Regions from separate parts of the Planococcus sp. TJ-302 genome, predicted to be linked through region 2. Evidence: riboswitches for the same ligand, from Rfam matches in the RefSeq annotation. Region 2 holds a riboswitch; each other region holds the start of a gene.
What was found. A riboswitch is a leader RNA that binds a small molecule or an ion and turns the genes downstream of it on or off. The one in region 2 is predicted to bind S-adenosylmethionine.

Region 1: linked by a shared signal. The riboswitch ahead of AC4EHB_RS12185 (methionine ABC transporter ATP-binding protein) and the one ahead of AC4EHB_RS08105 (O-acetylhomoserine aminocarboxypropyltransferase/cysteine synthase family protein) in region 2 are both predicted to bind S-adenosylmethionine.
Region 3: linked by a shared signal. The riboswitch ahead of AC4EHB_RS12710 (MetQ/NlpA family ABC transporter substrate-binding protein) and the one ahead of AC4EHB_RS08105 (O-acetylhomoserine aminocarboxypropyltransferase/cysteine synthase family protein) in region 2 are both predicted to bind S-adenosylmethionine.

Annotation. Positions count from the first base shown of each region.
Region 1 covers NZ_JBZDOI010000002.1:254,558-258,763, reverse strand. Annotated here, with positions in the region: gene AC4EHB_RS12195 (murein hydrolase activator EnvC family protein) at 1-1,493, shown strand, start outside; gene AC4EHB_RS12190 (cation transporter dimerization domain-containing protein) at 1,671-1,934, shown strand; SAM riboswitch class I at 2,159-2,267, shown strand; gene AC4EHB_RS12185 (methionine ABC transporter ATP-binding protein) at 2,339-3,352, shown strand; gene AC4EHB_RS12180 (methionine ABC transporter permease) at 3,342-4,013, shown strand; gene AC4EHB_RS12175 (MetQ/NlpA family ABC transporter substrate-binding protein) at 4,033-4,206, shown strand, end outside.
Region 2 covers NZ_JBZDOI010000001.1:1,659,403-1,663,608, reverse strand. Annotated here, with positions in the region: gene AC4EHB_RS08115 (methionine ABC transporter ATP-binding protein) at 1-795, opposite strand, end outside; SAM riboswitch class I at 936-1,049, opposite strand; gene AC4EHB_RS08110 (glycerol-3-phosphate acyltransferase) at 1,154-1,795, opposite strand; SAM riboswitch class I at 1,929-2,044, shown strand; gene AC4EHB_RS08105 (O-acetylhomoserine aminocarboxypropyltransferase/cysteine synthase family protein) at 2,149-3,438, shown strand; gene metX (homoserine O-acetyltransferase MetX) at 3,451-4,206, shown strand, end outside.
Region 3 covers NZ_JBZDOI010000002.1:379,048-383,253, forward strand. Annotated here, with positions in the region: gene AC4EHB_RS12705 (acyl-CoA dehydrogenase family protein) at 108-1,295, opposite strand; gene AC4EHB_RS12710 (MetQ/NlpA family ABC transporter substrate-binding protein) at 1,334-2,161, opposite strand; SAM riboswitch class I at 2,362-2,488, opposite strand; gene groL (chaperonin GroEL) at 2,660-4,206, opposite strand, start outside.

The sequences.
Region 1 (4,206 bases), on a different contig from region 2:
CGGCTAATGCAGATAACCTGGATAAATTAGAAGAGAAAAAACAAGAAGCCCAGCAACAGCAAAGCGAACTAAATTCGGGCATCAATGAAAAAGAGGGGCAACTCAATCAGAATGCTACGAAATTGGAGCAGCTTGCGGCGAAAATAGCAGATTTGAATACCCAAATTACCGAAACAGAAGCAAAGATCAATCAGGTGCAATCCGAAATCAAAGGGACAAAATCCGAAATCGATGAATTGAGAAAATCGATTGAAGAACTTGAACAAAAGATTGCGGAGCGTACAGGACTGCTTAAGGAACGGGCTCGTGCCATCCAATTAAGCGGGGGATCGGTCGAATATCTCGACGTCCTGCTTGGCGCCAATAGTTTCGTTGATTTCATTGACCGTTTTTCTGCAGTCAACGCGCTGATTGAAGCGGATCGTGAGATTATGCAAAATCAGGCGGATGACAAAAAAGCATTGGCCGAACAAAAAACGCAAGTTGAAAGCAAGCTTAATGACCAGGAAACACGCCGTTCGGAACTGGTCGGGTTAAAAGCTTCGTTTGATGGACAGAAAAAAGAGCAAGCCGGCCTGGTAAATGAGCTGGAAGCCGAACAACAAAGGTTAGCGACAGAAAAAGGCAGCCTAGAGATTAAATTCAGTGAAGTAATCGAAATCAGCGAAGACTTGGAAAAACAAATCGCTGATGAGCAAGCCCGCTTGGCTGAAATTGCAAGAAAAGCGGAAGAAGAACGTCTTCGAAAAATAGCAGCTGAAAAAGCTGCTGCAGAAGCACGGGCACAAGCTGCGGCGGCAGAGGCACGAGCACAGGCTGTTGCAGAAGCACGAGCACAAGCTGTTGCAGAAGCACGAGCACAAGCAGCTGAAGAAGCGCGCGCTCAAGCCACAGCAAAAGATGAAGCAGAGGCACTCGCTCAATCGGCAGAAGAAGAGGCGTTAGCACAGGCCGCTGCTGAAGAAGCACGCGCTGCAGAGGCTCGGGAAGCTGCCAGCAGTTCCAAGGCTTCAGCTGTTCCGGCAGCGATAACAGAAAGTCCTTCTGTAAGCCCAATCCCTGCAGCCGCAGTTGCTCCTTCTTCTGGAGCAATGTTTATCAGACCGGTTGCTGGCCGATACTCATCCGGCTACGGTGGACGGGATATCGGAGAAGGTGCTGAATCGCATTTAGGGCAAGATATAGCAAATGCTACCGGCACACCGATTTCTGCGTCAGCGTCCGGTTATGTTTCTTTTGCCGGCGTGATGGGTGGATACGGAAATGTCGTCATTCTTACCCATTCGATCAATGGCCAATCCTATGCGACTGTTTACGCTCACATGAACGCGATTAGCGTATCAGCTGGCCAAGCCGTTTCACAAGGCCAAACGGTCGGTTTGCTTGGTTCGACAGGACGCTCGACCGGTCCGCATCTACATTTTGAAATTCATATTGGTTCATGGAACGGATCGCGTTCTAATGCGGTAAATCCAATGAATTATCTACAATAATAGTGAAAACGGCGTGCTTTTAACTAAAGCATGCTGTTTTTTTTTTGACTTTGGTTTTGGAAATCTTTTGATAAAAAAGTTGACGGAATTCAAAACTAAATCTGGCGAATTCCGTTAGTTTGATAGTCGGATACACGCATTGAAATATAATGGAGCCATTTGGCTAGTTATCAATGAATGACATGTTTCCTTGAAGGCGTATACGAAAATATCGATTTGAAAAGCGTCCGGTTGGAATTAGAAAAAATACCTGGAGACCAATCGGTTCAGCAATTGCGCATTTGGTCAATTGACGGAGAAGAGAACGCAATGAACGTCCACCTCTATGCAAAAAGGGACGGACTTGAAGATGCCCGAACCATTGAACAACTTGTTAGGGAAGCAACAGCTGAACTAAATATTGGATTTTCTACAATAGAGATGGAAGGGGTAAATGAATAGTTCCAAGCTTTTTGGAGCTGGGATCCAAATTGATAGTGGGGGTAGGAAAGGAGGGGGAGCGAGCATACCCATTCTCACAATCAAAATAAAAAATACGAAATAAATTCGCCTTCTGAAGCTGGTCTAACAATTTCGAAAACAGCAATTACTTTCAAAAAAAGGTTTGACAGCATTTAGGATGTCCTATACTATTAAATCCAAGCCAATACACAACTTCATATGGAACATTATCAAGAGAGACCGAGGGACAGGCCCGAAGACGTCCAGCAACCCCCAGCACGAGCTGGGAAGGTGCTAAATCCTGCAGAATGATTTCATTCTGAAAGATAAACCAATTCCATTTACGGTGCCTCTTTCTATATGAAAGAGGCATTTTTTTATTGGTAGGAAAGAGGAGGACCATCATGATCAGCATACAAAACCTATCAAAAGACTATAAAACGAAAAGAGGTCTGGTGACCGGCGTAGACAACGTCACGCTGACCATTAACGAAGGCGAAATTTTCGGCATCGTCGGCTACTCGGGAGCGGGGAAAAGTTCGCTGCTGCGCTGCATGAATTTATTGGAACAGCCGACAAGCGGCGAAATTGAAGTGGACGGCTTGAACCTGACCCACCTTCGCGGCGAAAAGCTTCGGCAGGCACGGCTGAAAATCGGCATGATCTTTCAGCATTTCTATTTGATCAGCCAAAAGACGGTCGGCGAAAACGTCGCGTTTGCGCTGAAAGCGGCCAAGCGGCCAAAAGAAGAGTCGGCGAAACGGGTCGACGAATTGCTGGACATGGTCGGATTGGCGGATAAGAAAGACGTCTATCCCGCACAGCTGAGCGGCGGGCAAAAGCAGCGCGTCGGCATTGCACGGGCGTTGGCGAACAACCCGTCGGTCCTGCTTTGCGACGAAGCCACATCCGCGCTTGACCCGAATACCACGCTGTCGATCCTGCGGCTGTTGAAAAAGATAAACCGGGAACTGAACATCACGATTGTCCTCATCACCCATGAAATGAACGTCGTCAAAGAAATCTGCGATCGGATGGCGGTCATGCAGGACGGCAGGGTCATCGAAGAAGGAGAAGTCTACGACATCTTTTCGGATCCCAAAACCGATTTAACGAAGGAATTCATTTCTTCTGTCGTGTCGTTTGATGTGCCGCAGCCGATTCTTGATGCGTGTACAGGAAGCATCATCAAAGTGCAGTTCAAGGGAGCGGTGGCCGGAGAAGGCGTCATCACCGATACCGTCCAGCATTTTGATGTCAAAGGAAACTTTCTCCACGGTACCATCGAATATATACAGGAAAAGCCGCTCGGTTTGTTCTTGATGGAAATCCAAGGGCAGCCGGAAAATATCAGGAGGGCCATCACCTATATGGAAGGCCGTGGCGCAAAAGTGGAGGTGATTAAAAATGGGCTTTGATTTTCAGCATATGATCGAATTATGGCCGGATATTTCAAAAGCATTCGGCGAAACCTTATACATGATCGGCGTGTCGCTCGCGATTGCCATTGTCGTCGGATTGCCGCTCGGCATCGTGTTGTTTGTCACCGACAAAGGGCTGTTTCTGGAAAACCGGGTGATCAAATCGATTCTCGGATTTACCGTCAATATGGTGCGGTCGATTCCGTTCATCATTCTGCTCGTTGCTTTGATTCCGTTGACCAAGCTATTGGTGGACTCGACCATCGGGCCAGCGGCAGCAAGCGTATCGCTATCAGTCGCAGCCATCCCATTTTTCGCCCGCATCGTCGAAACGTCGCTGCGCGAAATCGATAAAGGGGTCATTGAAGCCGCTGTTGCGGTCGGCGCTACGCCGTGGATGATCATCAAAGATGTGCTGTTGCCGGAAGCGAAGCCGGGCATCATCCAAGGCGTCACGATCACAATCATCTCTTTGGTTGCCTACTCCGCTATGGCGGGAGTCGTAGGCGGTGGCGGCATCGGCGATTTGGCGATCCGCTTCGGTTATTACCGCTACGACAATACCATCATGATCGTCACCGTCGTCATCTTGATCGTTCTCGTCCAAATTCTTCAGCAACTTGGAGACTGGACATCCAAAGCAATAGACAAACGATAATAAAAGGAGAGAAACTCACATGAAAAAATTCATCTTACCAGCTATCCTGCTCATCCTGCTTGCCTTGCTCGCCGCATGCGGCGGTGGTGGTGAAGAATCGAACACCGACAGCAAATCCATCAAACTCGGCGGAACGGCCGGCCCTTATAGCGACATGCTGAACGAGGCATTCAAACCAGCTCTTGAAGAAAAA
Region 2 (4,206 bases):
GGAATGGCTTCGTGCCGCATCCGCCAGCTGTGCCAGTAACGACGGCGGCAGCTCATCATTCATGACCGAGCGCACGAAGCGCTGGGTGGTCGGTTGCTGCGGATTGGTGAAGACATCAAATACTGTTCCTTTTTCGATGATTTTGCCGGCTTCCAGGACGGCGACTTTGTCGCAGATTTCACGGATGACGCCCATTTCATGTGTGATGAGCAAAATCGTGATGTTGTATTCCTGGTTGATGCGGCGCAGCAGTTCAAGAATAGATTGCGTGGTCTGCGGGTCCAGAGCGGAAGTCGCTTCGTCGCATAACAGCACGGAAGGATTAGTGGCAAGCGCCCGGGCGATTCCGATGCGCTGTTTCTGGCCACCCGATAATTGATCCGGATACTTCTCCGCTTGGTCAGCCAAGCCGACGAACTCCAGCAAGTTTTTGACTTGTTCCTTAATTTTATCTTTCGGTGTGTTGGCCAGCAGCAGTGGCATAGCGACGTTATGGTAGACCGTTTTGGAATTCAGCAGATTGAAATGCTGGAAAATCATACCGATGTCTTTTCGCGTTTTACGGATTTCACTGCCTGACAAGGCCAGGATATCTTTTCCGTGAATCAGCACTCGCCCGGTAGTCGGGCGTTCCAATAGATTGACTGTGCGGATCAGTGAACTTTTCCCGGCGCCGCTGAAGCCGATGACTCCGTATATTTCTCCGGTCTCAATCGTCAAATCAATGCCATTCAAAGCGTGGATTTCCTGTTTTCCGGATTGGTAGGTTTTTGTGACCTCCTCGAATTGAATCATGTAAAAGCGCCTCCTCAAGCTGAGTGTATCTATGCAAATCTCTTCGGTACAGATCAATCTTTCCAAAAGTGAACGATAAAAAGCCCTCTTTTTTCTTAATCCATAAGAAAAAAAGAGGGCTTCGGCATGAAACCATCTCGTTCTCATCTTCCAAATGCACGGATGCATTTGCAGGAATTAGCACAGTTTTCGCATGAAGCGAATCCGCTGCCGAAACGTCATAGGGCCTGTCCCTCGGTTTCTCTGGATAAGAAAGTGATGTACGTATTCGATTTGTAATGCTTACTTTAAAGGGGACTGTTGTAAAAGTCAACTAAAACTCCAAAAAAATTTTTGGACTTATTTCTGCCAGCTTATGTTAAGCAGAACCGGCGGATTTTTTGCGCAGCACTTCAGAAACCTTTTTTTCGGTGCCTTCCCGAACGCGCGCAATATTTTCAAGATGCTTCCAGATAGCCATTGCAAACAGCAGAATTGCAAAGGCTGGTGGCCAAAATCCTTCAGCTGGAAAAATCGCGATAGCTAAAAGCATGAGGTAAAGGACCAGCACGCCAGCGATGAGATAGTCGGTGGCGAGTGAAACGGCAACCAATAATAGGAGAGCGGCAATTCCAAATTTCCAATCCAGTGCCAGCATGACGCCAATAAGCGGTGCTGTTCCTTTGCCGCCGTTGAACTTCATATAGACGGGAAAGTTGTGGCCACAAACGACGCCCGCGCCAACGGTGAACAGCAAGGTCCAGGCTGTTCCATCCGAAAGCGCCGATGCGTCGAGCAGCAGCCGAAATCCGGCCACTGCAGCAAATCCTTTAATAATGTCGAAGGCGGCGACGAGTGCGCCGAATTTCCAGCCAAGCACAATTGCGGCGTTCGACGCTCCGGAGTTTTTAAGGCCTTCTTTATTGATGTTGACGCCCGTTAACAGCTGAGGGATGAGCGAGCCATGCAAAGAACCGATAATATAACCTGATATGAGTGCGGAAATTGTCCAAAATAACATCTGTATTCTCCTCCTTCCCTTCATTTTAACGCAACCGATGCTGGAAGGTTTCGAAATTATTTGAATTTTATTCTTGACATTGCTGGCCTTTCTTTTTATACTTCACAACAAGATGGAAAACTAAATCTGAATACTCTTATCAAGAGAGGCGGAGGGAATAGGCCCTGTGATGCCCAGCAACCAACAAGCGCAGCTTGGAAAGGTGCTAAATCCTACAGATCCGGTACGACGGGATCTGGCAGATGAGAGGAGGTATACCCGTATTTGGCGGCCCTCTTCTTAATCGAAGAGGGCTTTTTCTGTTCCCTCCTCAACCTTGGTTTCCATCCATAAAACCTTAGGAGGAATACGAAATGACAAATTTTAAACCGGAAACGCTTTTATTGCATGGTGGACAGCAGCCTGATCCCGTAACAGGCTCAAGAGGGGTGCCAATTTATAAAACGACTTCTTATGTGTTTAAGAATACGGAGCATGCCCAGAATTTATTCGGCTTGAAAGAAGCCGGCAATATCTATTCACGCATTATGAATCCGACGGTGGATGTATTTGAACAGCGAGTAGCGCTTCTCGAAGGCGGCACTGCAGCTGTGGCGCTGGCATCTGGGATGGCGGCTATCGCTTTCTCCATTCTGAATGTAGCAGAAGCGGGCGATGAGATCGTCGCGGACAGCAACTTGTACGGCGGTACTTACAGCCTCTTTGCAAATACATTGCCGAGATACGGTATTACGGTTAAGTTCGTCGACGGCAAGGATCCGGAAAATTTCCGTGGAGCCATCACCGATAAAACAAAAGCACTGTTTGGCGAAATTATCGGCAATCCGAGCCTGAATGTTTTCGATGTCGAAAAAGTGGCCAACATTGCACATGACAATGATATTCCGTTATTGATTGACAATACGTTTGCATCGCCTTACGGCAGCAACCCGATCGAATTCGGAGCCGATGTGGTCATCCACTCCGCAACAAAATGGATTGGCGGCCATGGTACAACAATCGGAGGCGTAGTTGTCGATGGCGGGAAATTCAATTGGAACAACCCGAAATTCCCAAGCTATACCGAACCCGATGAAAGCTACCACGGCATACGTTACGGAATCGACGCAGAAGGAGCTTCCTTTGCAACGAAATTGCGCGTTCAGCTGCTGCGTGATTTTGGCCCGTCTTTGAGTGCGGAGAGCGCGCATGCATTTTTACAGGGCTTGGAGACGCTGCATCTGCGGATTCCGCGCCATAACAGCAACGCACAGGCCATAGCGGAATATTTGAGAGACCATCCACAAGTGGAATGGGTCAATTATATCGGATTTGAAAATCATCCATCACATGGATTGGCGCAGAAATACTTGAAGGATGGATATGGATCGATCGTCAACTTCGGTGTTAAAGGTGGACGTGAAGCTGGACGTAAATTGATTGATAGCGTTGGATTGTGGTCGCATGTCGCCAACGTCGGCGATGCCAAATCGTTGATCATCCATCCGGCGTCGACAACGCATCAGCAATTGTCTAAAGAGGAACTTGAGTCATCGGGCGTCACGGAAGAATTGATCCGCTTGTCGGTCGGCCTTGAGAATCCGGAAGATTTGATTGCAGACCTTGAGCAGGCCATACAAGCTGCAGTTTTAGAAAACGTTTAGGAGGAATGCGGAATGGCTAGCGTATCTATCGGATCTTTGGCCCTGGAGTCGGGGGGAATCCTTGCGAATGTCGAACTTGCCTATGAACGCTGCGGGAAAAAAGGCGCCCCAGTGGTCCTTATATGCCATGCCTTGACAGGTGATCAATGGGCTGTCGGCACTGCGGAAAACCCAGGCTGGTGGGCAGGCCTGGCAGGGCCAGGGAAAGCCGTAGATACGGATAAATTCCAAGTCATCACTTTCAATGTGCTGGGCGGATGCAGCGGCACTACTGGCCCTTTGTCCATCAATCCACATACCGGAACGCCTTACAAGGCAGCATTCCCAGCCATCACAATCCGGGACATGGTGAATGCGGAATACGCTGCTTTACGTGAATTGGATATTACCGGTCTTGCCGCCGTAATTGGCGGATCTCTAGGTGGTATGAAAACCTTGGAATGGGGACGCAGTTACCCGGAATTCGTCAAAGCGATTTTCCCGCTTGCCGTAACGCCGGCTTACAGCGATTTTGGCGTCGCATTCAATTTTATCGGCATTCAATCGATCGTGAACGATCCGAAATTCAATGGCGGAAACTACGAGGACTCCGCTGATTTGAAAGGTTTTGAGATAGCCCGCATAGCAGGGATGGTGACATATCGGAGCGGTGGGATGTTTAACGAGCGATTCAGGCGTGCCGGAGGCAAAGGAACTTTTCAAGTAGAATCTTATTTGGCTTATCAGGGGCAGAAATTGGCGAAGCGCTTTGACGCCAATAGCTATGTA
Region 3 (4,206 bases), on a different contig from region 2:
TCATTTCTTCTAAAAGAAGTAGATAAGAAGAATATTCATGAATTTAATATGAATCAAATTGAACGAGTTCTTATGGAGGGTGGAATAAACGGGAGAGCTTCTAGTTGCTATTTAATGACTTGTTCACTCAAAGTTTTTTTCACAGCCTGGTTTCCAATCGCATAGTCAGCAAGCAACGGAATAACCATATCATCCATAGGTGGATTGTGAAGGCCCGCTCTCACATCCCGGTAATATCTTTGCAGTGGGCTCTTTTCTGATAAACTATGAGCACCTGCTACCCTCATTGCCAAATCAACAATGGTGATTGCTGAATTGGTGACAGCTACCTTCACGGCTCCCAATTCCGGATTCATCTTTGATCGTTCCTCTTCATTCGACTCATCCCACTGCTTCGCTACAGAATATAGAAAATGTCTCGCTCTGACTAGTTCCAATTCGATTTGGCCAATCTTTTGCTTAACATTCGGCAGGTCGAGAATCGGGCCGTTAAGACTATTCGGCGAGTATTCTTTTGCAAAACTGATGGCATACTCCTGCGCTGCCTGTGCAATGCCGAGGTAGCATGCCGGAATATGAAGCAGCCATCCAGCTGCCTGTTTTTTTCCAGGTTCGAGAATTTCGACTAATGAGTCTTCCTCAAGCTTGACGTTATTCAATATCAAATCATGGCTCCCTGTACCTTTCATGGCTATACTATCCCACGTTTCTTCGATCTCTACCCCTACTTTTGAGCGTGGGATGAGGAAAAATCCAATTTCACCTGTCTCTTCAATCGCAGCTGTTACGTTGAAATAATCCAATACGGGAGCCATTGTCGTAAACGTCTTCCTGCCATCGATAACCCAATGCCGTCCATCCTTTTTAGCTGTTGTAGAAGGTTTTCCTCCCCTTGTCGGACTTCCTGTTTGCTTTTCTGTCGCACAGTTATTGATCAATGTCCCATTTTCTCTGATATCGTCAAATAGTTTTTTCAGCATAGACTCTTTCCATCTATTCTTTTCTCCCAGATCTTTAATGATTCCCATGTGCCAGCCGATGGACAATCCTGTGGATCCGTCAGCCTTACTGATAACTTCTTGGTAGCGCAGCATCTCATATAATGAGATGCCTGCCCCTCCGTACTCCGCTGGAATCGTCAATGAAGGATAATGGATTGCTTTCAGTTCTTTAAAATTCTCAAATGGAAACCTTCCTTCAAGATCGTTTTCGGCTGCTCTTTCTGAGAATGAGGCAACCGTATGTGTCAGTAACTGCAAACGCTCTTCAAAGGTCTTATCTGCTGTGATATCCATGTACACTTCACCTTTCTTTTTCTAATACGGGTTCTTATTTATTGATCCCATTCCTCTGTTAAGATGAACCCGTCATATTGTTCATTCGACTCGATGTATTCCTTAAATTCCTCTGATTCATATGCTTCCTTCAAATCTCTCGCCCATTCTGTATCCTCGTTTTCTTCCTCAATCGTTACAACAATCCGGTGCTGCTCAGGTGTATCTTCAATCTTGAGGGCATCTGTAATTTTCCGGTCCGGAGCATTGGCAATATAATTGCCATTGACGACCCCAAAGTCAATGTCCTGCAGTGATACTAGAATTTGAGCAGGGTCTAATACTTTAATGTCAATGTCGTAATCGGCTGTTTCAACACCTTTCAGGTTGAAATCTGTAACCCCTGCATCAGACGAGACAGTCACCCATCCTAACTCCTCAAGAATACGCACCGCTCTTTCCTGGTTTACCGGATCATTCGGCACCCCTACGGTTGATCCGTCTTTCACTTCATCCAGGGATTGATGATGTTTAGAATATAATCCTTGAGGGGCACTCGGCACAAAAGCAATACCGGTCATATTCATGTTTAATTCATCATTCATCCCTTCCATATAAGCTGTACTCTGAAAAATACTCGCATCAATTGAACCTTCTTGCATTGCCGGATTCAACTGCATATTCTGAGAGAAGGTTGTCGTATCAACGGTGTACCCTTTCTCCTCTAAGATGGGCAAGATGCCTTCTTTGAATTGCTGCTCATAAGTGCCAACTCCGAAACCGACCCGCACTTCTTTCGTATCCCTTCCGGAAGCTTGATCATTGCCGCAGCCCGCTAATAATAGGGAAGCTGAAAGCCCCAACATACCAATTAATCGCTTTTTCATTTGCTATCTCTCCTTGTTTTTCATTATTTTACTCTGCCCCTGACAAATCTAAACCAGTTGCATATGCGGCAATTTTATAAACTGGAAATGATGTAAAACATTTCGGCGGTTCGATACCTTTTACTCCTCATTCCTCTCAATCCATTGAATAGAAAAAAGCCCCTCTCCATAATTAAGAAGAGGGGCTCACGGTCCGGCTCTTCTCATCTTTCAAGTGCTGTCTAGGGCACCTGCTGGATTTGGCACAGTTACAAATCGGAATGTTCTCCAATTAGTTCCGCTGCCGAAGCTTCAAAGGGCCAGTCCCTCCACTTCTCTAGATAAGAATTTATGTATACTCGGAAATTTAATACCGAGTAATCTGATGTGATTAATACAATAGCAGACGATCCATTTCATTACAACACATTTTCAGAAAATCATTTTAATATTTTACCCAACAGAATAGAAAAACTCCCTCTCACTTAGTGAGAGGGAGTTTTTCCGGAAGGCTGATGATTACATCATGCCGCCCATACCGCCCATATCAGGCATGCCGCCTTGGCCTGCTGGTTCTGGGATGTCTGCTACGACTGCTTCAGTCGTCAAGAACATCGCTGCAACGGATGCTGCGTTTTGAAGTGCAGAACGCGTCACTTTCGTCGGGTCGACGATTCCTTGCTCAAGCATGTTGACCCAAGTGCCGTTCGCTGCGTTGAAGCCGATGCCGATTTCTTCCGATTTCAGGCGGTGAACAATGATCGATCCTTCAAGGCCTGCGTTCGTTGCGATTTGGCGAACCGGCTCTTCTAACGCGCGAAGAACGATTTTGACGCCTGTTGCTTCATCGCCTTCTGTTGTTTCCAGAAGTTCCGCGACTTTATTGTATACATTGACAAGCGCTGTACCACCGCCTGCAACGATTCCTTCTTCTACTGCTGCGCGCGTTGCGTTCAAAGCATCTTCAATGCGCAATTTGCGTTCTTTCAATTCTGTTTCAGTAGCCGCTCCAACTTTAATGACTGCTACGCCGCCGGCAAGTTTTGCCAAGCGTTCCTGTAATTTCTCTTTGTCGAATTCTGAAGTCGTTTCTTCCAGCTGGTTGCGGATTTGCGCCACGCGGGCAACAATCTGCTGCTGGTCTCCAGCGCCTTCAACGATTGTCGTGTTTTCTTTCGATACGACAACTTTCGATGCACGGCCAAGCTGTGCAATGTTCGTCGTTTTCAATTCCAAGCCAAGGTCTTCCGTGATGACTTCCGCACCTGTCAATGCTGCAATGTCTTCAAGCATCGCTTTGCGGCGATCGCCGAAGCCCGGAGCTTTGACAGCTACAGCATTGAACGTTCCACGCAATTTGTTGACGACCAATGTAGCCAACGCTTCGCCTTCAACGTCTTCCGCTACGATCAATAACGGTTTGCTTTGCTGAACAACTTGCTCCAACACTGGAAGGATTTCCTGGATGTTGCCGATTTTCTTGTCAGTGACAAGGATGAACGGGTTTTCAAGGACTGCTTCCATTTTGTCCGAATCCGTCACCATGTATGGCGACTGGTAGCCGCGGTCGAATTGCATGCCTTCTACAACGTCCAATTCCGTCGTGAAGCCGCGTGATTCTTCCAGCGTGATCACACCGTCATTGCCGACGCGCTCCATCGCTTCAGCGATCAAGTTGCCCACTTCAGCGTCACCGGAAGAAATAGCTGCCACTTGTGAAATCGATTCTTTGCCTTCGATTTGCTGGGAAACGGCTTTCAAGCCTTCCACAGCGCTTGCGACAGCCAATTCGATCCCACGGCGGATGCCGACAGGGTTCGCGCCTGCAGTGACGTTTTTCAGTCCTTCACGGATCATTGCTTGCGCAAGGACCGTTGCCGTTGTCGTACCGTCTCCTGCGATGTCATTCGTTTTAGAAGCGACTTCCGCCACCAATTTCGCGCCCATGTTTTCGAACGGGTTTTCAAGCTCGATTTCTTTCGCAATCGTTACGCCGTCATTTGTGATGAGGGGTGAACCGAATTTCTTCTCAAGTACAACGTTGCGCCCTTTCGGCCCAAGTGTCA